Regions from separate parts of the Paenibacillus sp. 2TAB26 genome, predicted to be linked through region 4. Evidence: riboswitches for the same ligand, from Rfam matches in the RefSeq annotation. Region 4 holds a riboswitch; each other region holds the start of a gene.
The links. A riboswitch is a leader RNA that binds a small molecule or an ion and turns the genes downstream of it on or off. The one in region 4 is predicted to bind cyclic di-AMP.
Positions count from the first base shown of each region.

Region 1: it holds a riboswitch for cyclic di-AMP, as region 4 does, so the genes downstream of both, AB4Z50_RS28920 (C40 family peptidase) here and AB4Z50_RS11985 (NAD-binding protein) in region 4, are expected to answer to the same signal.
Region 2: it holds a riboswitch for cyclic di-AMP, as region 4 does, so the genes downstream of both, AB4Z50_RS02330 (C40 family peptidase) here and AB4Z50_RS11985 (NAD-binding protein) in region 4, are expected to answer to the same signal.
Region 3: it holds a riboswitch for cyclic di-AMP, as region 4 does, so the genes downstream of both, AB4Z50_RS05825 (TrkH family potassium uptake protein) here and AB4Z50_RS11985 (NAD-binding protein) in region 4, are expected to answer to the same signal.

Region 1 is NZ_JBFRGC010000031.1:42,001-49,761, forward strand. Features, by position in the region: gene AB4Z50_RS28910 (hypothetical protein) at 38-622, shown strand; gene AB4Z50_RS28915 (hypothetical protein) at 658-807, shown strand; cyclic di-AMP (ydaO/yuaA leader) riboswitch at 1,040-1,193, shown strand; gene AB4Z50_RS28920 (C40 family peptidase) at 1,197-1,673, shown strand; gene AB4Z50_RS28925 (FAD-binding domain-containing protein) at 1,832-3,175, shown strand; gene AB4Z50_RS28930 (MFS transporter) at 3,274-4,509, opposite strand; gene AB4Z50_RS28935 (GNAT family N-acetyltransferase) at 4,626-5,159, shown strand; gene AB4Z50_RS28940 (EAL domain-containing protein) at 5,147-6,364, opposite strand; gene AB4Z50_RS28945 (hypothetical protein) at 6,517-6,810, opposite strand; gene motA (flagellar motor stator protein MotA) at 6,992-7,761, shown strand, end outside.
Region 2 is NZ_JBFRGC010000002.1:200,258-208,018, reverse strand. Features, by position in the region: gene AB4Z50_RS02335 (chromate transporter) at 1-692, opposite strand, end outside; gene AB4Z50_RS02330 (C40 family peptidase) at 833-1,309, opposite strand; cyclic di-AMP (ydaO/yuaA leader) riboswitch at 1,313-1,448, opposite strand; gene AB4Z50_RS02325 (MATE family efflux transporter) at 1,684-3,036, opposite strand; gene AB4Z50_RS02320 (phosphoesterase) at 3,115-4,014, opposite strand; gene AB4Z50_RS02315 (carbohydrate ABC transporter permease) at 4,039-4,950, opposite strand; gene AB4Z50_RS02310 (extracellular solute-binding protein) at 5,081-6,802, opposite strand; gene AB4Z50_RS02305 (ABC transporter permease) at 6,894-7,754, opposite strand.
Region 3 is NZ_JBFRGC010000004.1:281,579-289,339, forward strand. Features, by position in the region: gene uvrC (excinuclease ABC subunit UvrC) at 1-1,715, shown strand, start outside; gene AB4Z50_RS05820 (CPBP family intramembrane glutamic endopeptidase) at 1,681-3,309, opposite strand; cyclic di-AMP (ydaO/yuaA leader) riboswitch at 3,555-3,759, shown strand; gene AB4Z50_RS05825 (TrkH family potassium uptake protein) at 3,850-5,190, shown strand; gene AB4Z50_RS05830 (potassium channel family protein) at 5,209-5,871, shown strand; gene AB4Z50_RS05835 (LysR family transcriptional regulator) at 5,973-6,881, opposite strand; gene AB4Z50_RS05840 (succinate dehydrogenase cytochrome b558 subunit) at 7,186-7,761, shown strand, end outside.
Region 4 is NZ_JBFRGC010000009.1:152,315-160,075, forward strand. Features, by position in the region: gene AB4Z50_RS11960 (histidine kinase) at 1-1,471, opposite strand, end outside; gene kdpC (potassium-transporting ATPase subunit KdpC) at 1,476-2,084, opposite strand; partial or broken gene kdpB (potassium-transporting ATPase subunit KdpB) at 2,116-4,043, opposite strand; gene kdpA (potassium-transporting ATPase subunit KdpA) at 4,062-5,741, opposite strand; gene kdpF (K(+)-transporting ATPase subunit F) at 5,760-5,837, opposite strand; gene AB4Z50_RS11985 (NAD-binding protein) at 5,961-6,359, opposite strand; cyclic di-AMP (ydaO/yuaA leader) riboswitch at 6,478-6,648, opposite strand; cyclic di-AMP (ydaO/yuaA leader) riboswitch at 6,740-6,938, opposite strand; gene AB4Z50_RS11990 (hypothetical protein) at 7,378-7,761, shown strand, end outside.

The DNA.
Region 1 (7,761 bases), on a different contig from region 4:
TAACTGAAAGAAAATCAAAAATGGGGGATATTCACAAATGATGCGTAAAAAACTAGTTATTATATCCATGGTATTGCTCTTATCGGGCGGTTCATTGGTTGCAGCAGACAAACTATTTCAAAAGGTAACGCTCCTTTATAATAATAAGCAATCCACTGACGATGCTGTCGTTGTGGATGATAAGGTTTATATTAGCATTCGTTCTTTAAGTGACAGCCTTCAAGCCTTCGTCCAATGGAAGAGCAATGATAAGAAGCTCATTATTCAGAAGCCCAATGTGCATATGTTTCTAATGAACGAGAAGCGAGCTATGTTCGGACAGGTTGATAAAGGCAGTGTTCAGAAATTTTTAGTGCAAGCACAAATCGATAATTTGAATATGGCGATTTCAGAGTTCAAAGTGACCATCGTTGATCCTAATGATAAGGAAACGACAATCGACAGCCGCAGCCAGGATGATGATGATTTTAAAGAGTTCGTCGAAAAAGACACCTTTTGGTTCAGCTCCAAGCTCGTTTCCTACGATTTCAAAAATGCCGGAAAATACAAGGTACAGTTTTGGATGCAGCAAAAAAACAACGATCCACAGCTCATTTCTGAAAAAATCGTTACTGCAAAATAAATCTTTTTTTCGATTGCCCAAAGGGGGCTGTTCTCATGAACAGCCCCCTTTGTCTATTTCTGCCGCTCTATCTGGAGCAGCAGCTAGGCTGTCTGAATCTACGCTTATTCACGAGTGATATAGATGAGATTTTTCTAATTTATGAGGAGCAAAATGGTGAAATACCGCCGTTTACGGCACTTTAAGCTAGTCCTTGCGATATAGCGCCTAAAGGACAAATCGGTATATTTTACACAACATCCACATAATTAATGAAATTGACTCCATGTATTTAGTTAGAAAGCACTACTATGGCGTGTTTATATTACAGAAAGAACGGTTTAACGAAGCAAATTGTCAAAAGGTTACATGAGAATTATTAGAAATTGCCACTAAAGGCAGGAGATCATTGAAAATAATCGAATATTTCTCAAAGCAATAAAAAAACTGCCTAATTCCCTATTGGGATACGGGGGAACCACTTTGGGTGAATTGATTCCGACGTTTGAGTTTTTTTCAAACGCCCGAGGAATCATAGGGAGCCTTCAACCGAACCCCACAGCTAACCTCGTCGGCATTGGAAGGAGTTTCACAATTGAAGAAGATTACCGCATTAATCCTGGGTCTCGTTCTCGTGCTCGCTTTTCAAGCGGGAAGCGCTTTCGCTGACTCAAAATTGAACGGAATTGTTAATGATCTTATTGGCACTCCGTACAAAAGCGGCGGAACGTCGTCGAAAGGTTTTGATTGCTCCGGCTTCACGAGCTATGTGTTCGAGAAAATGGGCATTGAGCTTTCACGTACTTCTGGTTCGCAAGCAAAAGAAGGTACAAAGGTCGCTAAGGCTGACCTCATTGCGGGAGATCTTGTGTTCTTCGACACAGTTGGCGGCAATAATAGCGCCATATCCCATGTTGGCATTTACATTGGAGATGGCAAGTTTGTACATTCATCCTCGAGCAGAGGCGTTGTAACTGACAAACTTAACTCCGAGTACTATGAGGGACGATATGTAACTGCTCGTCGTATCATGGATGCTGATTCATACCAAGCCAACGTTGACGTAAAATAGAGCAGCCTAATCCCTCTTCTTGAGGGTTGAACGGGTAGACTCATCTAGCAAAGCCGCAGTTTTTTGTCCTCTGACGACAAATGACTTGCGGCTTTGCTGTTTCATTCCAGCTGGAATGCGGCCGTTCAATGTTGCGCTTATGGAAGGAGCTATCACTGATGTATTTGTTTATTCACCGCAAGGATTTGCGTATTGCAGATTTGCGCGCTTTTGATTATTTGAAGAAAAAAGAGAAACAAGGCATTCATTTGCTAATCATAGATCCCGTTATTACAGGAGATGGCCGTTTAACTAGTCATAGCGGCCGAAATTTCATGGCGCAAGCCGCCTCGCTTCTGCACAGCTATTCTAATGCAGGGAAGGAGCTGCATGTGCTTTATGGTAATCCTGCTGCGATCACCGAAGCACTGCTGCATGCGCATCCTATTGATGAGGTTATTGTTCATACAGACTATACGCCTTACTCAAGGCAGCGAGATGAGCAGCTTGGGCTGACCACACGCAGCCTTGGCCGCCGATGGATGTCTATTGCCGATTCACCTCTTGCTGATCTAGATGCTTTCCCGGCATTTGCTCAAAAAGTGGAGCCATACAAGGTTTTCACACCCTTTTATCGCAAGTGGAGCAGCTTTATGCTGGAGTGCTATAGCCCAATGAGTGAAACGACGATTCATGAGCTTGCTACCTTAAGCGAAATCAATGCCAAGGTTGCGCAGTCTTTCGCTTTGCCTGAATCCATTTCGTGCGCCCTAGGCGGCACGAACGTACAAGGATCATCCAAAGGATTATCCAAGCTGGAACGGTTCGTACGAGAACGCCTTGCCTCTTATTCCGAGATCAGGGACGCTTATGCCGATGATCATACAAGCCAGCTCGCACGTTTCCTTAATACGGGCGCCATCTCCGCTCGCCAAGCCTACGAAATGACCCAAGGGCTTCCGGGGTCTGAATCATGGATACGGCAGCTGGCATGGCGTGATTTTTATTTATATCAAGCGATGTATCATGATGATTTCTTTCGTTACGAGCAGCTCGCTGATATGTCCAAGCTCTCAGATGCTCATCTAGAAGCATGGGCTGCAGCCGCCACTGGCATTCCAATCATTGATGCGGCCATGACGCAGCTCAATCGTACAGGTGAGCTGCCCAACCGCTTGCGAATGGTAACAGCCATGTTTTTAACTAAAAATCTGCTATGCCCCTTCACGCTTGGAGAACAATATTTCCGCCTTCACTTAAGCGATTATGACAACACGCTTAATCGCGGCGGCTGGCTGTGGTGCTCTTCACTCGGGTATGACGCAGCGCCTTACTTCCGCATCATGAATCCCGCAACTCAGTCGCAGACGCATGATCCTAGTGGCAGCTATATTAGGCGCTGGCTGCCTCATTTGAATCATCTGACAGACAAAGAGATTCATCAGCCGCAAAGCGGTGCCATCGTCGACTTGAAAGCATCACGCGCGCGCGCCATAGAGGTATACAAAACCATTCTTAAATAGCTGAAAGCATTTAGAATAACACGTTTAATAATAAATAAACCTCCACACCCGCTTTGAAACAGCGAATGTGGAGGTTTTTTTTATAATTTGCAGTCCATTTAAGCCTTGGATCTTACGCTGTGAACTTGTTTTCTTCCGAGCAGGAGCATCGCCGCTAGCAGAAGCAGCATCAGTATAACCAAGCTGCTTATATACCATAACGTTGACTCTACGTTGTACTGATCCATTATCCAGCCAGTCACTCGTGGAAAAATCGCTCCTCCAAGCCCGCCGAATGCTACCAGCAGACTCGTTGTCCTCTCCGTCATACCCGGAATGAGCTCATTGGCATAAACAAGAGCGATACCGAATATACCCGAGAAGAATAACCCGCTAAGTGCGACAAAGGCAAGCATCCAGCTAAGCTCACCCATAAACGCCATTAATACAAAAACGACCGAGGCGCCTGCTGTAGCAATCAGCAAGTATCGCGAATAACCCATGCGATCAGCCAGTACCCCAGCAAATAGACGCCCTAGCACCATCGTTCCCCAGAACAAGCTGAGCACCGCTGCCGCACTGGAATCTCCTACGCCTGAACGAACAATGAGAATAGAAGGCAGATAATTGGAGAAGCTCATTTCCATTCCTACATAAAGCATAAAAAATAAAGCCGATAACAAGAGAAATGGAAGTGCTTTGCGCGGATAGCCAAAAAAAACAGATCCGCGAGTGGTTTGCAATCCTTCCAACTCATTCGAATGGCCTTCCTTCACTTCCGGTGTTCGAGCAACTATACCAAGCTCATCATCCAGCTCTCCAAAGGACATCGTCAGCCAGAGAACAAAGGTGATGCCTGACATCGCTGCCAGAATCGGAAAGGAAACCTGCCATATGCTATGCTGAATCAGATAAGCCGCTGCAATTGGAATCAACAATGCGCCAACACCAAAAAAGGTTTCCAATCGGCTCATCGCCGATGCCTTGCCGTTTTTCGCCATATCAATAATCATTGCGCCGACGACCGCTTCCGTCATCCCAAAGCCAAGACCCGCAAGAGGGGCAATCGCGAGCATCCAGCCCCATGGAAGCAGCAAGCTGTATGCCGCCTCACTCAGCGTCAGTACACCCATCGCAATCAGTACTGCGCCTCTTTTTCCAACTCTCGCAGTAATAGATGGCGCTAGCAGAACACCCACCAGGAACCCGAGGAATTGATTCATAATCCATTGCCCGCCATCTTTATAGGTTAAACCATAATGAGCAATGAGCTGTTCCAAGATAGATCCGCCCACAACATGGGCAACGCCGATGACTAAATATGACAAGCAGCCTAGCCAGATCAACTTCTTCATTTTGATGCTTCTCCTTATTTACGCGCGATCAACGCACGCCTATCTGTTATAATAAACCTATTTCATTCGACATTCGCTCTATTCAGCTACTTTTTTTCAAGCGGAGGTAAAAACAAATGACAAGCCATCAAAGCTCTATTCATTATAATCGAGATGAAGGCGATATGACCATATGCCCGCTCGAAACCGTTCATGCACAGCAACTATGCGGCTGGCGCTACGAGGCTCCATTTGATGTTTATAACTGGCCGGCTTGGGAGCAAATGAAAAAAGACGAAATCGAATTTGGCGATTCCGTCCTTCGTGCTGCCCAATATATGGCTGTCCTAGACGCTCAGTCTGCGCTCATTGGGTTCGCGCAGTTTTTTCCTTTAACAGGCGTAACGCGGCTTGGTCTTGGATTGCGGCCTGATCTTTGCGGTAAAGGCCTCGGCCTTGCCTTCACACGTCTCATTGTCGCAGAGGCAATAAGGCGCACCCCTCAAAACGAAATTGATTTGGAGGTACTTACTTGGAACACTCGTGCGATGCGCGTTTATGAACAAGCCGGCTTCCATATTACAGACACCTATGCGCGTTCTACACCCACTGGCTTTGCCGAATGCCATTGTATGGTTTATGAGCCAGCAGCTGCACATTATAGACGCTGAGCTCCTCGCTCAGAATCCTTCAAATCCATAAGTAAAATAAGACCTGGCGCTGCTAGAACAGATACGGTTCTAATCCATGCGTGTGAATCGAGATCGGTATAGGCGCGCGAAACGATTGCACGTCGATGCTCATTGAGCTGGACGAGATTAGGAACAAAATAGGGACGCCAACACCAATTGGCACCGCGGTATTGATCCTCTCGCCTCCAAGCCTTGTCCGCATCGCGATAATAGTTGGATGAGAGCTGAATACCGCTCTCATTGCACAAATATACCCGAATGCAATGGTCATAAAGCTCGGGAAGCAGCCCCTCTATCCATTCATCCTCATGATCCAGGTAACGCGTCTCCTGAACAAGCGCAACCCACTGCTCTGCCAGCTTCTCCGATTGCCGCTGCCAATAGCGTTCAGTTCCAACGAAATGCAGCAGATGCTGATCAAGCTCCGCTTCAATTAGAGATGCAAAACAAGCAGGCTCACGAAACTCCGGCTCTGCCCTTGCAAACATATAGCCTTGGACGTAACGGGCGCCTGCCTGAATTGCGCGAGCTAAATCCTCCCTTGTCTCCACTCCCTCGACGAGCAGCGAAGCTCCAATTTGCTCTGCTAAATCAGAGAAGGATCGCAGCACACCGAAATAACCGTCATGAGTCGCGCTTTTCTTAATCATATGAATATCGATTTTGAGCAGGTTAGGCTGAATGTGAGCAATCCGATCCGTATTGCTAAAACCACTGCCTACATCGTCGATTGCAATTAGACAACCCCTTGCCCGGTATATGTCGACAACAGAACGAAGCCTATCCATGGAACCTTGGAAGCTTTCCTCCGTTATCTCTATGACAATTCGTTTCGGGTCAATTCCGTACTTATCAAGCAGCGACAACGTGTAGAGCTCGCCGATCTCCTCATACCGATAAATCCAAGACGGCTTCAAATTAATGAATAACATCGGCTGCTCTTCTTCCATTGAAGCCAGCTTCGAGAATGCCTGCTCCCGCAGTATCCGGTCCACAATAATGTGGTCCTCTTCTGGAATTTGTTCATTGCAGAAGAAAGGTCCAAGACTCCGCACGGAATCACCCTTTACAGCTCGAGCAAGCACCTCGTAGCCCATAATGCGTCTTGTATCCATCGCTATAATGGGCTGATAAAATGCAGTTAATGTTTCACCATCTAATTCAAGCGCTTTCGGCAACAGCAACGATGATGAGCACTCATTCATGTCGTTCTCCTCTATGTTAGATCAATGTCAAATTATATGTCATGTTGTATTGAATAACATTGTAATAGAGTCGACATTAATTGTAAAGATCCGACAAGAGCACTACTTATATGAATTTTTATGCCGAATGCTTAGATCAATCTAATGATTTGTGTCACCTTATCGTCTTGTGAAACCTCTATGATGTGATGTTTGCTATTATACGTAATGACACCGCTGCCTACCTCAATGACCGGATTCTCTCCTAGCCCAAAGAAAACATCATCCGCCAAAGCCTCCATCACTTCATGCCGATCGCTTACAGGCAGCTGAGCCCATTCATCTGGTTCCATTTCAAAAAAAGTATAGCTATTCTCAATTTCAGCCACAGCTGCTGTAAAATCCTTCAATATATCTGAATATTCTCTTGCATGTCTTACGCCCATTTGCGTATACCACCTTTGCTATCGTCATTTTTTGTACATATCTCTCTACTATTCTACCGCATTTTATCATTTTTTAACGCATTCGCCTTAAATCATTCCATATACTCTAACTTCAGAATACCCATTTGTCGATAATATAAGAAGTAGAGAAATGTCGAAAATGTATTGGACGGGGTGTATGATGAAAAATTCAACAATTATTGGTTTGGTGCTAGGATTAGTCGCTGTACTTGGAGGCATGGTTTTAAAGGGAGCACACCTGTCCTCTCTTGCAAATCCAGCTGCTTTTATGATTATTATTTTGGGAACTATAGCCTCCGTCATGATCGCCTTCCCGATGTCCGAGCTATCTAAAGTGGGTAAACTATTCAAAATGGTGTTCACTGAGCAAAAGCTGCCTATGCGTGATGAGCTGATTCAGCGCTTCATGGAATGGGCTTCCATTACACGTCGCGAGGGTTTGCTCGCTCTTGAAGCAAAAGTTGACGAGATTGAAGATACATTTCTTCGTAACGGCATGCGTATGATTATTGACGGAAATGATCAAGATTTTGTACGCGATGTTTTACTTGAGGATATTGCCGCAACAGAAGACCGCCATAAAGCGGGGGCACTTATTTTTACGCAAGCAGGTACATATGCCCCTACACTTGGGGTACTCGGAGCAGTTGTAGGCCTCGTTGCCGCACTTGCTGATATGAGCGATATGGGAAAACTCGCACATGCCATCGCAGGCGCTTTTATCGCAACACTTCTAGGTATCTTTACAGGTTATGTATTATGGCATCCTATTGCTAATAAACTGAAGCGCATGTCTAAGAAAGAAATTCAAATCCGTCTTATGATGGTGGAAGGCCTTCTTTCTATTCAATCCGGCGTATCAACGATCGCTATTAATCAGAAGCTGTCTGTTTTCCTTACACCTACAGAAAGATTGAAGATGAGGGAAAA
Region 2 (7,761 bases), on a different contig from region 4:
TAATAGCTATCGAACATCGCAATCCATTCCATATTTCCCCATTGCCTTAGAAATGGCAAAACAATTAGAAGCGTGAGAAATATAACGAGGCAGGAGATCGCAAGGGAACGGCTAATTCGAATGTTCAGATCAGGAGTTCCCTCGACTGTTTTCATACGATATAACCATACCCCGATCAGTCCAGCTGCAGCAATAATGATTACTTGACTATAGGCCGCTTGCCAATATAACGTTATCGCAGCAGCGATGACTGCTATCGTAGCTCTGTTTCGATCCGGTGTTAGTTTCTGCCCCATCCCTAGAATGGCATGAGCAACGATGGCCACCGCTACAATTTTCAATCCATGAATCCAGCCTGTGTTTCCAAGATCAAATCCTTGCAGCAAAAAAGCAAAGGCCACTAATGCAATGATCGATGGCAGTGTGAACCCTAACCAAGCCACTAGTCCGCCCAATAACCCAGCCCTAACTATCCCTATACCGATCCCAACTTGACTGCTGGCTGGTCCGGGTAGAAACTGACATAAAGCAACGAGGTCTGCATAACTACGTTCATCCATCCATTTACGACGACGAATATACTCATTGTGAAAATAACCCAGATGGGCTATCGGACCCCCAAATGAGGTAAGTCCTAGTTTAGTAGATACAGCTAGTACTTCTACCAAAGATGCGATTGTTCCTCTTTTCAATCCTATAACCTCATTCCATTACTCATGTTATTTACATTGTAAGCTTGCGAATTATTGGCTTACAACCCTTTAACAAATACTTAATAAATGGTTACATAAAAAAAACCACCTCGTAAGGTGGTTTTTAAAATCATTACACATTATTTAGACTCCATCATCGCAGCAAATGTATCTTCTGTTACGACACGCCTTGCTGTTACATAACGTTTTGCGTAATAAGAATCGTTAAGATTTGTAATCGTAACCCCTTTGCTTGTAGAAGAATGAGCAAATTTCCCATCCCCAATGTAAATGCCCGCATGAGAAACGCCTTTGCCGCTTGTGTTGAAGAACACAAGATCACCCACGCGTAGTTCATCTTTATTGACCTCTGTGCCTGTGTCTGATTGCGATTGCGATGTTCTAGGCAGCTTAACATCAAATTGATTAAAAATATGTAGAATAAAACCCGAGCAGTCAAACCCTTTGCTCGTTGTGCCTCCCCATTTATAAGGAGTTCCAACAACCTCGCTTATGGAATTCGTAAGCACTGACTTGTCCGACTTATCTGCAAGCACGCTTCCTCCTCCAGTAAGCAGCAGCAAGCAGGATAACAATAAAATAAAACCCTTCTTCAAAACAACTTCTCCCTTCGGTGCCTACGAGGTTAGCTTATGGGTTCGGTTGAAGATCCCTATGCTTAAAAAAAATACATTAAGCAATTCACCCTAGGTGGTTCCCCCGTTTCCGATATACAGAACTCGGCATGTCAATAAACCTTATAGTATCGTTAAATTCGATTATTTTTACCATAATCCTGCAATTGGTTTATTAGAATACTTTCATTTTTCTTCATTATTATTATTTATTTAGCTGTTCCCTACATGATTTTTGTCAAGAGTGCTGATTTTTTTGTCATTAAAATAGATGAATTTCCAAGCACAATTTCAAAATATAACGGTTTAAACACAAAAAAAGAGTATCCGTATTTTCATACAGTTACTCTTTCTAGTTAAGCAAGTTTCGCCAAAATATCGACCTTCTGCCAAGAACGTCTCCTCCATCTGTAGAGCATCAGTAAAGCTCTTATCCATTCATCGATTGAAAAGGCCAGCCATATTCCTACCAACCCCATGTCGAACACGATCCCAAACACGTATGCCAGCGGCACACTAATCCCCCACATGGATACTAACCCGGCAGCAACTGGAAATTTCACATCTCCAGCCGCATTTAGACAACTGATAAGCACCATGTTGCAAGCCCGAGCCGGCTCCAGCATAATCGATAACAACATGAGCTGCTTGCCTAACAATATAATTTCCGCATCATTAGTAAAGAGGCTGAGCAATAGACCTGAGAAGCTATAAATACAAATACCAAGCGCAAGCGAAATGACGAACGCCAGCTTCAAACTTTGAATACTGGATCGATAAGCATCATCCTTCTGATGGGCTCCAATCAGATGTCCAACAATAATTTGCGTTCCTTGACCTATTGCCATTGAAAAAACAAAAACAAAAGAAGTTATGCTCTGCGAATAAATTTTTGTCGTTAACGCTGCCGTACCGATCAGCGTGACTAGATATGTGATTACAACCTGTGAAAGATTATAAGAAACATGCTCACCTGCCGAAGGAATACCTAGTTTAAATATAAGGCCAATATTTTTTCTTTGAAACTTAAATGGACTAATCAAGCCAACCTTATACTCCAAGCTTCGAATACATAAAATCAAATAAGCGATCATCCCTATGGTACGGGTTATCCATGTAGATGCTGCTACTCCTTCTACGCCTAAATTAGGTAAGCCGAAGGGCTCCATCAGCACCAGATAATTTAAAGTAATATGCAGTACATTTATCCCCAATGCGATGAACATCATTTCTTTCACAATACCGCGGCATCGTAAAATAGTACCTAACGTCATGCTTATTGCTGTGATGAAGACGGAGCTGCCAACAATCGATAGATAGCTGACTCCTTCTGCCATCACATCCTCGGGCACTTTAAAAAGCGCTAAAAACACGTCGGCATAGACAATCAATCCTACGCTAGCTATTAAACCGAGCATAACATTCAAAGTAAGCGCCGTTCTCCCGATTCGATCGGCGCCATGCAAGTTGCCTGCGCCGAGCCATTGATTGAGAATGACACTTGTACCCACCGTAACAAATCCAAACATCAAGCCCACTACAACTAAAATCTGATTAGCTATCCCAACCGCTGCCACTGCTCCATCAGAGTAGCTGCTTAGCATCATCGTATCGACCGTTCCAATCAGCATCCCAAATAAAGCTTCAATAAAGATAGGCCATGTTATCGAAATGATGCTCTTTTGGCGCGGATCAACCTGTTTACTCATTCAAATTCACATTCTTCCTGTTCATGTACTACCCTGCTGTTATCGTCAGACTACTGTTATCATGTATGAGAGTACACCCTATCCAACAAATAGGGGTTGAGAGAATGCGCCAAAACCGCCTTCCAAATAAACTGCCGCCCTTACGTAACCTTCATCACCACGACACTTGTAACTAACGCTATTGAAACGACCGGAAGTCTCGTATAGCACATTTCCGTCTTTGCCGAACAAAGTTGCATATTTGTACATCCGGTCCAATCCTTCACTCGCAAGCAGCTTAAACTCGATCGTCCCATCGGCTGCATGAATCGACTCAAACCCATAGCCTGTGGAAACATAGAAACTTCCGGATTTCATCGCTGAAGTAATACTCTCATTGGTGTTTTGCTCAGCAAGCACCATATTCCAAGTTCGTTTCTCTTGCCCATATACATGAAAATCGTCTCCGCCAAACCCCCATACTTTTCGCCCAGCTGAGAGCAGCGCATCCCATTTGTCAAACGCAATGTCGAACGCTGGATTTCCTTCGCCATTTACGATCTCGATTCCGGTGTAGCAAGGCATCGCGAGCATATCTTCAATCGGCCAATACTGCGAATAATAACGATTCGGATGAACGAGTACGCTCATTCCTCCTTGCTTCGTGCAAAGGTCAGAATACTGCTGATACCGTTCTACCGAAAACTCGTTGGAATAGCTGTCCATCATCGAGCGCGGAGGGTTAATGAGAAGCATATGCCTTTGCGGACTGCTAACCTCCATCGCTTCGAATACGGTCGTGATTGAACGTTTCCCTTCATGAACGGTAATGAAATCGTGGTCGGAAATGCCGAGGAAATCGTATTGCCCATACATCCGGTAAACCGTCTCAAGCGTTTGAGAGCCGCAAGCACTATTTGTCGTATGATTATGGAAGCTCCCTTTCAGCCACATGCCCTCTTGTTTACCATAAGGATTTGAAATGATTACTTGTGTCATTCAATATGTTCCTCCGTTCCTGCCTTATTCTTTGACCGAACCGATCATAACGCCTTTGGCAAAATACTTCTGAATAAATGGATAAATCATAATAATCGGTGTGATGACGATAATAATCGTCGCCATTTTCAGCGAGTTTCCTGTCACCTGAATTTTGTCCAGCATTTCATATTGCGTCGAACCAGCCGCTTGCTCGAGCGTATTTCGAAGCGCATCTGCCCGGGTCAGCATTTCCTGCAGCAATGTCGATAAAGGCCGCAGATTGCTCTCTCGAACATAGAAGGCACCTGTAAACCAATCATTCCAATGCCCCACTGCGTTAAATAACGCGATGACAGCCACAACCGGCCTGCTGAGCGGCATGATCACCTTCATGAAAATTGAAAAATCATTATATCCATCAATTCTTGCAGATTCTTCGAGGCTCGGACTGATCTCTTGGAAGAAAGTCCGCATAATTATTAAATTCCATGCACTATACAAGCCCGGAATGATATAAACCCAGATTGTATTCGTCAAATGCAAGTCTTTCAACAACAAATAGTATGGAATGATGCCGCCGCTAAACAACATGGTAAAAAAAATAAGCATGGTAAAAAATCGAACGCCTGGCATCGCTTTTCTCTTTAATGCGTAAGCTGCCATCGCAGTCAAAAAGACGCTCGCTAATGTCCCGACAATCGTTCGGAACATCGAAATGCCGAATGCACTTACAATATTGGAGGATGAGAAAACTTCCTTATAGTTTTCAATAGACCATAATCTCGGCCACAAATAGATGCCTCCTCTTTCCGCATCTTTGCCTGAATTAAACGACAAAGCAAAGATGTTCAGAAACGGAAGAATGATAGATAAACATAAAAGAATGATCAATACATAGATGGCAATCTGAATTAATTTTTCTCCTGTAGAAATCTTATAAAATGGTTTATCCACGTTATTTGCACTCCTTCAACATTTGCGAAGCAAAACAGCCTCGGAAGCATGTCCTTAGCGTTAGTGGTCCGTCTCATCGCAGTACATTTCATGTACGAATGAAACAGACCACCAGCAGCTTTAATGATTGTTATAGTTCTACTTTTGTATTTGGATCGCTATCTTTTTTCTCAAGCAATGCTAAGTAATCATCCAAGCCTGCAGCCTTTAATTGTTCAGATGCTGACTCCAATATTTTCGTTACTTGATCCTGGCTTTTAGCATAATAAGCACGTTTGAGGCTCTCGTCATAATTATCAAGTGCAGCTTTTAATTCCGTTTCCTTCGCAAACTCGCCAAGGAAAGCCGTTGGAGCATACGTATCTGAGATTATTGCATTCGCTCTTTTCTTATCCCACTCCCAATACTCAGCAATCTTGAGCGGTCCCTCATTGATATTAGGTTTGGCAGCATTACCGTATTCTGTTTCACCAAAATCCGCTATACGATCAACGTCTGTATTGCCAAGAATTTCGCCCCAATAGTTGCCTACCCCCGCAAACCCAAGCGCTTTCGCGGCTTTCGAATCTTTATCTTTCAATTCCAATACTTCATTTTTCACAATCGGGTTGCCCTTATCATCAAGTGTGTAGTCTCTTCCTTCAATTCCGTATTGCCAGAGCAGCTTGCCTTCGCGGCTCGCCAAGAAGTCAGCGAATTTGACGATATCTTCGGGATTTTTGGTTGAAGATGGAATCGCCCAAGCACCGCCAGCCGTTTTATAGCTAAGCTTCATCTGGTAAGGCTTATCCGCTTCATTTAACGGACCAATCGGCAAGTAATGCATATCCTTATTAAAATCAAGGTAGTTATGCATATCAGCAATAATCGCGAAGGAGCCGTTCAAAATCCCTTCTGTTGCACGATTTTCTTCCATCGTATAAAACTCAGGATTCATCAGCTTTTCTTTCAGCAGCTTTTGAACAAACGCTACACGCTTGAGCGGGTATTCCGTTTGACTCTCGTGAACAATTTTACCTTCCTTATTCCTTACAAAAGTTTGGTTCACATTTACAGTCAAGTCACTATACAACGCTTTAACTTCTGTTCCGCCCCAGTATCTTGGACCAATAACGCTGGCAATGTCTTTTCCATTGTTGTCTTTGAAATTTCCAGCTTTAATTTTTTGTGCCACCTCATACAACTTCTCGGAAGTTGTAATCGTTTTTGGATCGATATTAAGCGCTTCGGCAATATCCTTGCGAATAAATGGTCCGCCTAACATTTTCCGCGTTTCATAGCCTGTTTCTCTCGAAACATTCATGTGCATGAAATAAGCTGAGCCGTTAAACTCTGGACGGAACATGACACCGTTTTTCGTATCAAGCGGCAGATAGCCATCTTCTAGATACTTGCTGTATACTTTCGTATCCTTCATAAACGGAGTCAGATCTGTGAACATCCCTTCGCGCGCAGCTTTTAGTACAACCGGCATTTCTGGTCGACCGCTATGATTCAAATAAAATCCGATAAAGTCAGGCAAGTCACCCGAAGCAAGTCCAGCAATTAAGCCGTCAAGCGAACGATTGGCTGGCATTATATTAATTTGATAATCAATTCCCGTTTTCTCTTTAATTTGTTTTAATACTTCCGGGTTCATCTCTTCCGTATAATCGTCTGCCCCCATAAAGATTAAGCCTTTAATTTTGCGGTCGGCAATCCAAGTCGCAGGTTTATCTTTGTTATCTTTGACGCCTTCCTGCTTGTTCCCTGAATTTGTTGAATTTGTTTCTTTGGCCGCGCAGCCAGTAATTAACAAGGAAGCTATAATCGGAACCGTCAACATTCTTGCCCAATTTTTGTTTTTAAACATGATATCTCCATTCCTACCTTCTCTTTTTAATTTATATGGAAAAACGCGGTTAAGCGTCTCTCTTCAAGGAAAAATGCTTCTATCGAACAAGTTACCAAACCGAAGTGCCGGACACTTTTCGTGCGAAACGATTGGCAGTGACTACAAGAACTAAAGCGATAACACCTTGCATCATACCGACTGCCGTTGCATATCCGTATTGGCCTTGCTGCAAGCCCACGCGAATCACATACGTATCCAGAATATCTACCAGATCACTGTTTCCTGGCATCTTGAGCAAATATAGCTGGTCGAATCCCGCTGACAAAATGCTTCCAAGCGATAGAATAAACACGATGAGAATGGTCGGACGAATCGACGGAAGGGTTATATGCCATATTTCCGCCCATTTGCTTGCCCCGTCAATTTTGGCCGCTTCATACATGTCTTGATTAATTCCAGCGATGGCTGCCAAATAAATAATGGAATCCCAACCGATTGTTTTCCATATGTGGCTGCCGAACATGATTTGATAAAAATATTTGGCTTCATTCATAAAGAATGTGCTGCCGTCTCCCCCAAAATAGGTGATCGCTTCATTAAGCAAGCCAGTATCCGGCGCCAATGTTCTTTGTACTAAACCAATAACGATGACCCATGACATAAAATGCGGTAAATACGAAATACTCTGGGCGATGTTTTTAAAGGCACGGTTTTTAATTTCATTGAACATTAGCGCAAGTAAAATCGGGAACGGCAAACCGAGAAACAGCTTCATTGAGCTGATGATGAGTGTGTTTTTGATCAGCGTCATACTTTGAACATCGTTGAAAAACTTTGCGAAATATTCGAAGCCGACCCACGGACTCTCAAGTATGGTTTGATTAAATTTGAATTCCTTAAACGCCAGAAGCAATCCGCCCATTGGGATATAGGAAAAAATAATGAAGGACGCTAGACAAGGCAGAAGCATAAAGTAC
Region 3 (7,761 bases), on a different contig from region 4:
GCAGCCACAACGGCAAGACGCAGCGGCTCGTATCTGAAATTCGTGATTTTGAATTCATTGTAACCTCTAGCAATATGGAAGCACTTATTTTAGAATGCAACTTAATTAAACAATACCATCCAAGATATAACGTCCTGTTAAAGGATGATAAAACGTTCCCCTATATCAAAATTACGAACGAGAAACATCCGAAGCTCGAGGTCACAAGACGTATCATTAAAGACAAGGGCAAGTACTTTGGCCCTTACCCGAATGCTTATGCCGCTCAGCAGACAAAGAAGCTTCTGGACCGGCTATATCCGCTTCGCAAGTGCAAGACACTTCCTGATAAGGTGTGCTTGTATTATCATCTAGGACAATGTATTGCACCATGTGAATTTGATGTGCAGCAGAGCGAATATGATCGGATGATTCAAGAAATTTCAAAGTTTTTGAACGGCGGTCAAGATGTCGTGAAAAATGAGCTGCAGCGCAAGATGGAGGAAGCAGCCGAGAAGCTCGAATTTGAACGGGCGAAGGAGCTTCGGGATCAGCTTATTGCAATCGATGCGGTCATGGAGAAGCAGAAGATTACGATGTCCGATGCGCTTGACCGTGATATTTTTGGTTTTGCAGTAGATAAGGGCTGGATGTGCGTTCAAATATTGTACATGCGCCAAGGAAAGCTTATTGAGCGGCACGGCACAACTTTTCCTTATTACGGGGAAGAGTATGATGATTTCATGACATTCGTTACGCAGTATTATAGCGATAATCCGGCTTTGCCTAAGCAAATCCTGCTGCCAATACCGCCTGAGCTGGAAGCGGTGGAATCAGCGGGCGGAGTGGCAGCAGTTGATGAGGCAGCCGCTACGCATGCTGACGATGTCATTGCATCCTTGCACAGCTGGCTGAAGGTTAAGGTGCTTATGCCGCAGCGCGGACGCAAGAGTGAGGTCGTAACGATGGCTATCGATAATGCAAGGGTGATGCTGGACGAGAAATTCAGGCTCATCGAAAGAGATGAGGAACGAAGCGTTAAAGCGTCAGAGTCGCTTGCAGGCTGGCTAGGACTGGATGAAGTACGCCGAATCGAGGCATTTGATAACTCCAATATTCAAGGTACGAATCCAGTTTCGGCTATGGTTGTCTTTACGGACGGCAAGCCAGATCGCAAGGAGTACCGTAAATACAAGGTTAAGACAGTACAAGGTCCAGATGACTACGAAACGATGCGCGAGGTCATACGGCGCCGCTACGAGCGTGTGGTGAAAGAGGAATTAGCTCCGCCGGATCTGATCGTAGTCGATGGGGGCAAAGGGCAAATATCAGCGGCGCTCGACGTGCTTGAGAATGAGCTTGGCTTATACATCCCAGTTTGTGGTCTTGTGAAGGATGCGAAGCATAAGACAGCACAGCTTATGACTGGAGATCCTGCGGAGATTGTTCCTTTGCCAAGGGACAGCCAGGAGTTTTATTTGCTGCAGCGCATTCAAGATGAGGTGCATCGCTTTGCGATTACATTCCACCGCGAGCAGCGCGCCAAGTCCATGGTGGAGTCGAAGCTTGATTCGATTCCGGGCATTGGCGAGAAACGACGCAAGCTGCTGCTCAAGCATTTTGGCTCGATCAAAAAAATAAAAGAGGCCTCAGTCGAAGACTTCCGGCCTCTATCTATTGGTGATAAATTAGCTTCGCAAATTATAGCTGCCCTAGGGGAGGAGTCGTCGTCATAGACGGCTTCTTCTCTTTTTTGTGACTTAAATATTTTAGAACAAATGCAATCAGTACCGGCAGCACGGAGAAGAAAATAGCCGAGATTATGTTCGGTGCTGTTCCAATAGTGAGCAAGGATAGGCCAACTGCAACGCTGTTGAAGATGGCATGGGTGAACATGGCTGTAATGAAGCCGTATCTGACGAAGATAAAGCTGAACAACAGCCCGATAATCATCAGCTCAAACAATCTCGTCGTAGACGGATAAAAAGGATACATCACATGGCCGAGCGCCCAGAAGAAGGTAGGCAGCAGTGCTGCGGCAAACGTGTTTTTAAACCACCTGCGAAATAGTCCAATACCGAAGAAGCGGAATACGGCTTCTTCGCCAATTGCGGCAGCCCAAGCAAGCACGGGCATCAGCCAAAGAATGCCCATATTGTATGGGGATTGTGAGGCATCTGATGTTTCCCAAGTGCCAATGGACAGCTTTAAGGCGATAAAGATAACCGATTGAATTGCGAATAAGATGATCGCGAATAAATAGGACAAGCCGACGCTGCGCCAAACATAATCGCCATACCCTCTTTGACCAAAACGCGGCCATAAAGCGCGGCCCTGCGCCTTCCAGAGGCCGTCTCCGGCAACAATGGATACATAAATGGAACCTGCCATTGGAATCGCTAGCAGAACACTTACGATGGCAGTGATCGATACGGTAGCGCCTGCCATATCCGTCTCGCCGAGCGTAGCCCGGATACCATCCAGAACGTTTAAATTCATGATCGTATAAGTAATTAAATAAATGATCGTTAATACGATTCCGTATTTAAAGGATGTATGTTTTCGATACAAAACGGAGTAAATAATAGCTAAGACGAATAAAACGAAGCTCATGAACAGATAACCGATAGAGGTAAGGTATCCAGCTATTTTATCTTGTTTCTCTACATAGTTTATGTAATCGGATGGTGCTTCGAATATCGGTTTATATTTAGTAATGATCGTACGGTCATTCACGACAAGAGCGTTAACCAATACGTTAAGATGAGCATTTTTAATGGAATAACCTGCAGGAGGCTGAGGCTGCCAATCACCATTAGGCAATATTTGACCGCCAATGAATTCAGTACCGCTGAAATTTCCTGCAGTTAGGAAGGCAATAGCTTCTTTTGCTTTATCTGCATCTGATAGCTGTTCCCCCTCAAGCTTCAAGTTCCAAGCTACGACTTTCCCGCTATGCATATGCAGATAAATATATCCGCTGCCGCCGCCTACGAATTTAAGATCAACCTGAAATGTATCTGTAGGAAACATGGGGTCATATTTATCCGTATATGCTTTGACTAGCTCATATTTTGATAAGTAGCCATTCATAATTTTATCGGTTTGATGTACGGCTTTAGCCGATTTCACCTTCAAGCCTGTTTCTTTTTCAACAAATGCAGACGCCTTATCCTCCGCCGCTGATTTCGTAATGACCTTGGTATTCATTTCGCCAGATGAGATGGCCGTAATCATTGGAACGATTTGTACGGCCCCATAAATAATAAAGCAAGCAACTGCTGCCCATATAAATCGTTTCCATTCATTGGGTTTAATAGAATCAATCATAGTTTCACCTCAACTGTCTTCATAATAAATAGCTCATTTTATTACCTTAACATATGAATCCCTAAATTATCCAATGAAAATGACCGTTTGTTTTCAAAAAAATGCGAAATAACGATGTCCAGCAAGCTAGCTATGTGCTGGTTCGTCCCATTGCCCTAATTTGAGCTAATATCGTCCTGTTTGTCATAAACGTCACCTTTATATCAGGAGTGCTTAGGGATTATAATCGTTATCGTCATACTAATTGCATAGCATAGCCGAATTTCCTAAGGAAATCGGGGGAACCATAAAGTTGTCTAAATGGATGAGCCTGCTGAAAGCAAAGCAGTTCAACATTAGATAGCATGGGGTGAATTTTAGCGGTGAAGCATCGTCTTCTTCCGCTGAATAGGGCTGCCTGTCCAGGCCCGAATCCGTCAGCTAACCTCGAAGGCGTATTGGAACAGGACTCATCGCACGAGCACTTGAGTTTCCAGTGCTTTTTTTTATGCTTAAAAACAATAAATGACAATATGACATAATCAAAAAGAAGGGAAATGGATGAAGGTTAGTTGGAATGTTTTGAAGTGGTCACCCCCGCGTATTTTGGTAAGTGGATTCGCTCTTATTATATTGCTGGGTGCCTTATTATTATCCATGCCTTTTGCATCGGTAAGCGGTGAGAGATTGCCTTTTATAGATGCGCTGTTTACGGCAACTTCGGCAACCTGTGTAACAGGGTTAGTTGTCGTTGATACTGGAACTTATTTCTCTATATGGGGTCAAATCATATTAATGTGCCTGTTCCAGCTTGGCGGACTCGGATTTATGACGATGGCAACGCTGGTAGCGCTCGTACTTCGCAAGAGGATTTCGCTGCGTGAGCGGCTTTTGCTGCAGGAATCCATGAACCAGTCGAGCATGGAAGGCATCGTGCGTTTGATTAGACGCGTTATTGTGTATTCATTGACAATAGAGCTTATTGGCGCTGCGTTGTTTGCTTCGAGGTTTGCATTTGATATGCCGCTGGGCAAAGCGATTTATTTTGGAGCCTTTCATGCGGTTTCATTGTTTAACAATGCTGGTTTTGATATTTTTGGGAACTATCGCAGCTTGACCTTATACGTTTCTGATCCAGTCGTCAATATTGCAGCTATGATGCTGATCATTTCGGGCGGACTTGGCTTTGTCGTTATGTCGGACCTGATGGAGTTCCGCAAAAACCGCAAGCTGTCGCTGCACAGCAAGGTCGTGCTATCTATGACAGGAACACTTATTGCAGTAGGGACACTCGTCATATTTATTTTTGAATTCTCGAATTCGAAGACACTGGGCTCTCTGGACTGGGGCGGGAAAATTTTGTCCTCGTTCTTCCAGTCGGTAACGCCGCGGACGGCAGGAGCCAATACGCTTGATTATACGGCTATCCGGCAAGCAACGATGTTTTTCACCATTATATTAATGTTTATTGGCGCCTCGCCCGGCTCGACGGGCGGCGGCATCAAAACAACAACCTTTGCAACGCTGGTCGGCGCTGTATTTGCAATGATTAGAGGACGAGAGGACATCGTTCTTTTCCGTTACAGATTAGGCAAAGACAGAATTTTTAAAGCACTCACGATTACTTTGATCTCTTTATCGCTTGTCATTATTGTAACGATGATCTTGTCGATGACGGAGGATCAAGCTTTTATAAAGCTATTGTTTGAAGCGACATCAGCATTTGGAACAGTAGGATTATCCGTTGGTGTTACGCCAGAGCTGAGCCTTGTTGGGAAAATAGTCATTGCATTAACCATGTTTGCCGGAAGACTTGGACCCCTGACGCTCGCATACGCGCTTGGGCCTCGTACAGAGAAAGAGCTTTATCGGCATCCAGAAGGCAAAATTACGATTGGATAGGAGACTTTGCAAGTGGGAATTAAAAAGAAACAATTTGTCATCATCGGCTTAGGGAGATTTGGTTCGAGCTTAGGGCGCGAACTCGTCCAGCTTGGCCATGAGGTGCTTGGAATAGATAAGGATGAAGAAGCCGTTCAGGACATGAGCGGTATTCTAACCTATGCTGTATCAGCTGATTGTACGGATGAAGAAGCGCTGCGCTCCTTGGGTGTAAGAAACTTTGATTGCGGAGTTGTCGCGATTGGCGATGACATTCAATCCAGCATTTTGACAACCATACTGCTTAAGGATTTGGAAGTGAAGCAAGTTGTAGCGAAAGCTTTGACTGAACTACATGGCCGGGTGCTTGAGAAAATCGGTGTCGACCGCGTGGTCTATCCTGAGCGCGATATGGGTATTCGAGTTGCGCATCAGCTTGTATCCCCAAATCTATTAGATTATATCGAGCTTTCCAAAGAGTATACGATTGCCGAGCTTGCCGTACCGCAATGCTTGGATGGCAAGTCATTGCATGATCTTAATCCGCGAGCTAGATTTGGATGTAGCATCGTAGCCATAAATAAGCCCAATGGCATCATCATCGCACCGACAGCAACGGATGTCCTTTCACTTCGTGATGTCATGGTTATTATAGGAACAAATGAGCAAATAGAAGACTTCGAAGCATCCGTTATCCGTTAATTTTTTTATGTAGTGGAAAAGGCTTATTATTAGAAAAAGCAGATTAGGCTGAAATGGATTTGGAAGTGTAATATTGGAAATGCTGAAGGACAGCAGCTATTTTAAAAGCTGCTGTCCTTTTTGCTGGGGAAGCCTGCTGCAAGCTCGTTGATCCATAGACGAACGGACGGGCTGAGGGCGGCCGAATCCGCATGAATGAGCGAGGTGGTACGCTTTGTATCTTCAAGTTCTCGAATGGGAATGACGGTAAGATCATTGTCTTCAAGCAGTTGATTGCGCATATATGATTGAGGCAGGAGCGTCGCAGCACGGCAAGTATGCAGCAGCCGAAGTATAGCTTCAAACGAATCAATTTCCATTCGCACATCCGGCTGAAGATGATATTTGTCAAACAGCTCGTCGGTCAACAACCTGTACCAAGTGCCTTTGGAGAACAAGATCATCGGCATGCCGGTCACATCCTGTATACCCAGCGTGCCTTTATCGGTAATGACCTGATTACGAGGCACCACGAGCGATAGATGATCCTCAAACAGCGGAATACACCGCAGCGTTGAATCCTCAATACTAGAGGCGACAATGCCGATATCGGCTTTGTGATCTCGTACGAGCGATACGATTTCATGCGTCTTGCCGGTAATCGCTTTAATGTCGATCTCCGGATGAGTTGAAGTTAAGCTTTGAATGAGATCGGGCAAAGTCGTTTGAAGCGTCGTCAAGCTTGCGCCAATAGTAAGGGTCGTATGTCCAGCTGAGGTGAACTCAGAGACGGTTTGCAAATATTTGCGATGAAGCTGGCGAAGCTCCAAAGCATATTCATAGGTCAATTGCCCAATTCGAGTAAGCTCCAGCCGCTTTCCGATGCGATGAAACAAAGGAGAGCCCAGGTCCTGCTCAAGCTTGGCAATTTTACGAGAAAGTGCAGGCTGAGACAGGTTTAGCAAGGCGGAAGCCTTGTTCATACTGGACTGTTCCACAATAACGGTGAAGACATGCATCTCTTCATTCATGAATGAAACCCCTTATGTCATTTTGTTATAAGAAATTATAAAAAATAAGCAATTCCATTATAAGCTTAAAAGGAGTAGGATGGGAAGTGTGGCTAATATGTGTCGAGTTTTGTTGACGGACATACATGCTGGGGTTACAATGTAGAATGATTTGCCAAGCGTAAACTGCTGATGACAACCATTGGCTGCACAGCACCTCGTTTGCGCTGGAATATAAGCAATGTATAAAGGGGAAACCGATACATTCTTATATTTTAAGAAAAAGCATGCTAGCACTCACAGTTTTGAAAGGAGAAGGAATGACATGAAAGGAAATTCGTATTTCTCGCGCAAGCTTCACTCGCTTCTCGGGATCATTCCACTCGGCGGATTTATCGTCGTGCATGGTCTGACTAACTACCAGGCGTTTGAACGCGGGCCTGAAGGCTTTGACAAAGGCGTAACTCTCATTAACAGCATGCCCGTGCTGCCGCTGCTCGAGATTTTCGGCATTTACCTCCCGCTATTGTTTCATGGTATTTACGGCTTGTATGTCGCTTACCAATCGAACACGAATACGGGACGTTTTAAGTACGGCCGGAACTGGGCGTTTACCGCTCAACGGGTAACTGGGGTAATTACTTTTGTATTCGTTTTCTGGCACGTATATCAAACTCGGATTCAGGTTTATCTCGGCCACATCAACCATGAGGAACTGGGATCAACGATGAATCAAATTGCGAGCAACCCTACTTACTTCGTACTTTATGTTATTGGTGTATTAGCAGCTGTTTTCCACTTCAGCAACGGCCTTTGGGCGTTTCTGATCAGCTGGGGCATTACGATTGGCCCGAAAGCTCAACGCATCTCTTCATATATTTGCATGGGCGTTTTTGTAGTC
Region 4 (7,761 bases):
TGCTAACTATCGCTTCAACATTCATCTCTTCGAGCTGAGTACCTCGATATTGAATCGTTTGCCTAGCGATTATCGGCAGCTCTCCAATCTGCTTCAATGTATCCTCGCGCCCATGTGTTTCCACGATGCCAATAACGACATCTATACCTTTCTGATACATCATGTTCGCTTCAGCAAGCATCCGATACGTTTTCCCGACGCCTGGCGCCGCCCCGATATACAGATTGAAGCTGCCTCTTCTCATGGATTCCATTTGCTGCTCGCGCTCATCTGGGCTGAACCTTCGAAACAACGCTTTCCGCGAATCACTTCTTTGCTTAACAGGCAAAATCCGCTCGCCTTCTTGCTCTGAGCGGTCTGCCATAAGAAATAAATCGATCTGCTTGAGCTTGCGCAGCACGCTGTCAACAATCGATCCCTGTTTCAGCTGCTGCCATCTGCTCTGCTTGGAATGACCCATAACGATACGAGTAACCTGATGCTCCTCCGCGTACCTTACTAGAGCGGACGGCAAACGACGGCGGCTTTGCAACGGCAGCTCCTCAAATGTGCCCCCTACTTTAACGGTAAGCTTCTTTATTGAAGCTTTAAACGCCTGCTCTTCCTTGGACAGTTTTTTTTGCGGCTCTTTAAAGGAAACGACTACGACATCTCCATTAAGCCTGCGGGCAATTTGCTGCCCTCTTCTTACATATAAAGAGCCGTTCCAATGATATTGTGCGGTTACCAGAATACGCTCGGAAGCACCCGACGGACCCGTAAGCCCCATCTCCTCCCGATGCTTCTCCAGCGACTCATTGACTCCCTCTGCGACGAGCCGCAGCGACAGCTCTCTCAGCACCGCAAGATTTCCCCGCAGGGAAATTGCAGGATCGGGCTTAACGCCGAGCGTTCCATCCTCAAACCGCTTAAGCATCGTTTCAGGCGATACATCAATCAGCCTAACCTCATCAGCTAGCTCAAGCGTATGAGCAGGCACGGTGCAGCTCGGACGAATTCCCGTCCATTTGAGAACAGCCTGATCTACACCCTCGAGCTCATACACATTGATTGTTGTAATAACGCTTATGCCCTTGCCAAGCAAAAAAATAATATCTTCTAGCCGCGTTTGAAACTTTGCATCAGTTCGATTGCGATGGGCTAGCCCATCTATGAGCAGCACCTCAGCGTCCCTCTCTACCAAAGCATCCAGATCAAGATCCTTTTGCTCTGCACCATCCTTCTGCCAATGGATGCTTGGCACACGCTCGAAAAGTTCAATCAATTCGAGCGTCTCCGGACTCTGCGGCCTAGGAACCGCGCAAAGAACAACATCAATGCCATCTCGCTTCAGCTCTGTTCCTTCTCGCAGCATATGATACGTTTTGCCTGAACCGCTTACCGCTCCAATGAGTATTTTCAGACGTCCTTGATGCAGCTTTGCGATGGAGAGCAGCAGCTCCTCTGGCGTTTTCTTTTTCAGCGGAGCCATATGGCTATTCCCCCAACATTTTTGACAATGCGATATTCAGCTTCAACACATTAACCCGTTCGTCACCGAAAACGCCTAAATCGCGGCCTTCCGTATTTGCTTTAACCAATTGCTCAAGCTCTGCTGGCGACACGCCGGTCAGCTTGCTGATTCTTGCGATCTGTACATCAGCCGACTGTGGCGTAATATGCGGATCAAGGCCTGAGCCCGAGTTCGTAATTAAAGCGATCGGCAGCTGGGAAACCGGTACATCTGGATTTTGTGCCTTCCAAGCCTCAATGGAAGCTTTGGTCCTTTCGATTAGAGCTGGATTGGATGGTCCAAAATTGTTCGATCCAGAACCGGCAGCATTATAGTCAATGCTTGATACACGTCCTTGAAACCATTTCGGATCAACAAAGCTTTGGCCGATCAGCTCTGAACCAACCACTTGGCCAGAGCTATCCTTTATAAGGCTTCCATTCGCTTGCTTAGGGAACAGCAGCTGAGCTGCTCCCGTGCTTGCAAGAGGGTAAATAATGCCGCAAATAATCATAAATATGATGCTGATTCGCAAAGGTATCATTAACGATGACAACTGGAATCGTGATGCGTTTTTCGCTTGTTCATTCATATAGGTAAGCCTTCTTTCGTGTATGGTTATATTAAATCCATAAATGCACTGCAAAGTCGATGAGTTTAATGCCAACGAACGGAACAATGACACCGCCCAGACCATAAATGAATACGTTGCGGCTAAGCAATTTGGCTCCGTTCATCGGTTTGTACGCTACGCCTTTAATGGCAAGCGGGATAAGCAGCGGAATAATAATGGCGTTAAAAATAAGCGCCGACAGTATAGCAGACAATGGAGAACCTAAATTCATAATATTTAGAACGCCCATCTCTGGAATGGCAAGCATGAACATCGCTGGAATGATTGCAAAATATTTGGCGATATCATTAGCGATACTAAAAGTCGTCAATGCCCCTCTTGTCATAAGCAGCTGCTTGCCGATAGCAATGACTTCAATAATTTTGGAAGGGTCCGAATCCAAGTCAACCATATTGGCAGCTTCTTTTGCAGCAATCGTCCCGCTGTTCATAGCAAGACCCACATCCGCTTGGGCAAGTGCAGGAGCATCGTTTGTACCGTCACCAGTCATCGCAACCATTTTTCCTTCGGCTTGTTCACGGCGTATAACCGCTATTTTATCTTCCGGCCTGCTCTCCGCAATAAAATCGTCGACTCCCGCTTCATGTGCGATGGTTGCTGCAGTAAGCGGATTGTCTCCCGTACACATAATCGTTTTGATGCCCATTTCACGCAGCTGATCGAATCTTTCCTTCATTCCTGGCTTAACGGTATCCTTCAAATAAATAACACCAAAGATTTGATTATCAACAGCTACTGCGAGCGGTGTACCGCCTAATGTAGCAATCGTATTCGAAATATTTTCTAAATCGGTTGGTATGGTCCCCCCCTGTGAAGCTACCCACTTCCGAACCGCATCGACAGAGCCCTTCCGAACTCGGCGGCCGTTTGCCAGATCAATGCCGCTCATTCGCGTCTCTGCTTTGAATTCAATAAATTCGCCGCCTTCCGCAAGTGAAGCATCATAGCTTAAGCCCTGCTTCTTCATCCATTCAAGCACAGAACGGCCTTCAGGCGTTTCATCCTTAATCGAGCTAATAGCCGCCCAACCCGATAAAGTTTGAAGATTGCTGCCTCCGACAGGCACAAGCTCGCTTGCCATCCGGTTGCCGAATGTGATCGTTCCTGTTTTATCCAAAATCATCGTATTAATGTCGCCTGCTGCTTCAACAGCCTTACCTGACATAGCCAGTACATTAAACTGAGTTACTCTATCCATCCCAGCAATGCCGATTGCTGATAATAGTCCGCCGATGGTCGTCGGAATCAAACATACAAGCAGCGCAATTAATACTGGAATTTCTAAGTGGATATCCAAATAGTTAGCGATTGGTGCCAACGTAACAACTACAATTAAGAAAATAATCGTTAAGCTAGTCAAAAGTGTATTGAGCGCAATTTCATTAGGCGTCTTCTGACGTTTCGCTCCTTCAACAAGGGCAATCATCCGATCGATGAATGACTCCCCGGGGTCACTCGTCATGCGCACTTTAATTTTGTCACTCACAACCCTTGTACCGCCTGTAACCGAGCTGAAATCTCCTCCAGCTTCTTTAATAACTGGCGCCGATTCACCTGTAATCGCTGATTCATCTACGGAAGCCAGCCCTTCAATGACCTCGCCATCACCAGGAATCATCTCACCTTGGGAGACGATGAAAATATCGCCTTTGCGGAGCTCCGTTGATGATACGACTACAATAGAGCTGCCGACGAACTTATTGGCGCTCATTTCCTGCTTAGATTTTTTGAGCGAATTGGCCTGTGCCTTGCATTTGGAAAAATAGTCATCAGCAGAACGATAACCGTCCCTACCTCGACAACAAACATAACGGGATTTTTCATCATCGTAACTGGATTTAATTTCACAAAGCTATCGACAACGGCATGTTTAACCGCGTCTCCCGACAGCAAATTATTCTTCTTATTTTTATTCATTATCGTTCACCTCATCCGTTAGCGGAGTGTCAAATATTCTGCAACCGGCCCAAGCACGATGACCGGCAAGAAGGTTAATGCACCAATTAAAAGAACAGTACCAATTAGTAATATAGTGAAAAGTCCATTATCTGTACGGAACGTCCCGATTGTTTCTGGAACAGGCTGCTTGCGAACAAGAGATCCTGCAACCGCAAGCATCGCAATCACCGAAATATAGCGGCCGGTCAGCATGACAAGTCCAGTGCTAATATTCCAGAAAGGCGTATTATCGCCTAATCCCTCAAAGCCGGAGCCATTATTCGCAGCCGATGACGTATATTCGTAAAGCACCTGGCTAATGCCGTGAAACCCTGGATTCGTTATCGCCCCGTGACCCAAATCCGTCATAAAAGCGATGGCTGTGGGCACTAATATAATGAAGGGATGAACTAGAATCGCTATCGCTATCAGTTTCATTTCTCGCGGCTCTACTTTTCGTCCCAGAAACTCTGGCGTTCGGCCGACCATCAGCCCGCATATAAACACAGCTAGTATGGCGTACATGAGCATATTGATAAGCCCTACTCCCTTGCCTCCAAAGACGACATTAAGCATCATTTCAGCAAGCGGAACCAAGCCGCCAAGCGGTGTAAGCGTGTCATGCATATTGTTGACGGTACCCGTTGTCGCAGCAGCTGTTACCGTTGTGAACAGTGCCGATTGCGCGATACCGAACCTTACTTCCTTGCCTTCCATGCTTCCTTGAGTCGCGTCGATTCCTAGTGCGCTCATTGCAGGATTGCCTGTTTTCTCCGATGTGTAAGCAAGGCTTAGAAACACAAGAAACAGACACATCATGGCGGAGAATACAACCCAGCCCTGCTTTTTGTTTTTAGCAAAAAGCCCAAATGCATAAGGCAGTGAAGCCGGCAGCGCCCACATCGACAAGATTTGAATCACATTCGTTAATGGATTTGGGTTTTCAAATGGATGAGCCGAGTTCACTCCAAAAAAACCGCCGCCGTTTGTGCCCAAATGTTTGATGGATTCAAGCGAAGCTACAGGACCGATTGCAATTTGCTGCATGGCTCCCTCAAGCGTTTTAATTGTAAATGTTGGATCAAGTGTTTGCGGCACCTGAAGAGCGACAAGCACTAGCGTGATAATAAAGGAAATCGGAAGAAAAATTCTTGTGTGTGCTTTTACAAAATCCTCGAAAAAGTTGCCGATCGTCGTTCCTTTACTCGTAATCCCACGAACAAACGCGATGGCAACCGAGAAGCCCGTCGCCGCTGACGTGAACATCATCATCATGATGACCGCCATTTGGGAGAAATAAGATAAGGCACTTTCCCCGCTGTAATGCTGAAGATTCGTATTGGTAATAAAGCTGATGACTGTATTGAAAGTCAGTGTAGGCTCCATGGCTGCCATGCCATTTGGATTAAACGGCAGTGCATTTTGGAACCGCAATATCAAATAGCTGAAAGCAACTAAAATTAAATTGGTTGCAACAAAGCTGAGTGCGTATATCTTCCAACTCATGCCCTCTCTTTTTTTGAGACCAATAAGCTTAAATATAAATCGCTCCGTCCCTCCGAATACTTTGTCTAACCGATTGTGTTCATTTGAGAACACATGATAGACGTAAGTACCAAGCGGCTTAACTAACAATACAAGAACGGCAATGACGATAAGCAATTGTAAAATATCCATCTTGTAAATCCCCCTCTATTAAAACTTCTCCGGATGAATTAAAGCATAAATCAGATAAACGAAAACAAATACAGCCGCTATCGCTATGACAGTCATTAGCCTTCGCCCCCTGTTTTCTCAATAACACTGGAGCACCAAGTTAAAAATCCGTAAAATAAACCGAAGCTAGCTAACAACGCCCCGAACATATAAAAATCCTGCATGTAAACCCCTCCTGCATTATTTGTTGCTTAATAGAAAACCGACTTCACCGGTATGAGAGAATACGATATGATCCGCTCCAAGCCCCTTGTAAATAGCCCTTGGATTCCACTGCTGTGTGATGACGTAAATGGACTTTGAGGTCCAAGCTCTACAGCACTGTACAAAGCGGCAGCTAAGCGCCAAGCTGCTCTCGAATATAAATACCTCGCTAATGTTCATCGAAGGAACATTCCAGCTTTGACGATCATTCGTATTGATGTACAAAACATTGCTGATGCCCTGCTTGCGAAGCTGTTTTTCTTCCTGTTTACTATTTGTCAAAACGATAAATTTTAATTGATGAAACTGCAAAGTTCGTATAAATGATTGGCCAGCCTCGTTTAAACCAGCAACAATAATATGCTCTTCCTGCAACCGAATTCTCCTCCATATGGTAAAAAAGGCAACAAAAAAGAAGCCTTGGGATAAGAGGAACTTTTCCCGCGGCTTCTTTGCCCGCAGCAGAATAAGCCGCGGGAAGCACGATGGCTGTTGCCTCTCTCGAGTACACTTACGAGGTTAGCTGTCGGATTCGGGCCTTGAGAGTTGCCCTACGCTTGATCATTTTCAAGCGATTCACCCCATGAAGCGAAGTCGTGATTACACACGAATCGTTCGTTGGTTCCCCCGTTCCTGCTGCTGCAGGACTCAGCGTTTTCTTACATTTTGTAGCAAATTAAGCTTTTTTGGGCACAAAAAACCACAGAGGTCTATGACACTCTGCGGTCGAAGTTAATCGATCACAAGCTTCATCATTCCTCTCTCGGTCCACGCTTACGAGGTTAGCTGTCGGATTCGGGCGGTGAGAGTCGCCCTACTTTGACCGGTATCCATGGCACCTGTCAAAGATTCACCCCTGCTCTGCGTTTGTTCGACTCTCACATCGAACAGGCGCATCGCGTCATTATTGGTTCCCCCGCTTCCGCTTTCACGGAAACTCAGCGATCAGTAAATCGAAACTTATTTATAAATCCTGTATCGAATATTACTCCTCGCTATAAATACTGTAAAGGCAGTCTGCTACCTAATTTAGCCAGTTTCAGCCTTGCAGAGCGATTCGCAACGCTTACATTCATTTCGATCTCTCGATATCTCACTATTTCTCAGTTTTACTCTTGTTTTCAAAAATAGTGTTCAATCCCTTTCCAACGATTTTATGCGTGAATAATCAGATTTCTCTATAATCGAGAATGGAAGAGAATAAACGAGTATTTCGAAGAATAAATATCTTTTTACTGCCATAACGAATGGATTTCTTTTAATATGGCATATGGCTGCCTTTTCACGATATACCACAGTTTTACAATATTGCATTTCGGGTTTACCATAGACGGCAAGCCAATATGGCTGAGTATTATCGGTGAATTATTCAAATCGAGGAGAGATCTCATTGATGTCTACACCAGTTGAAGTACCCTTGCCAAGCTTGGAAAATCATCCTGCTGCCTTGTTTGAAATTAAAAGAATTCAAATGTTTGTGCTGCCGGCTTCCATGCTTGAATCGAATGGTTACCGTGTTTGCCTAAGGCTCTCCACTGCTAATGGTCATGGCTGGAGTGAGCTGTTTATTAAAAAATCCGAGAAGCCTTGCGATTGGATCAGATGGAGCAGTATGCTGCTAAGGTTCATCGGCACACTTCCTCTTGCGTCTCCTTTTGTTTTTCAAACAGATCCAATGATGAAGGACGAGCGTATATTTCATTTGTTTGCAGCCGCTGCTTTGCATATAGAATCCAATCATTACACTTTTCCAAACTGTGAATATGACCGTGAAGAG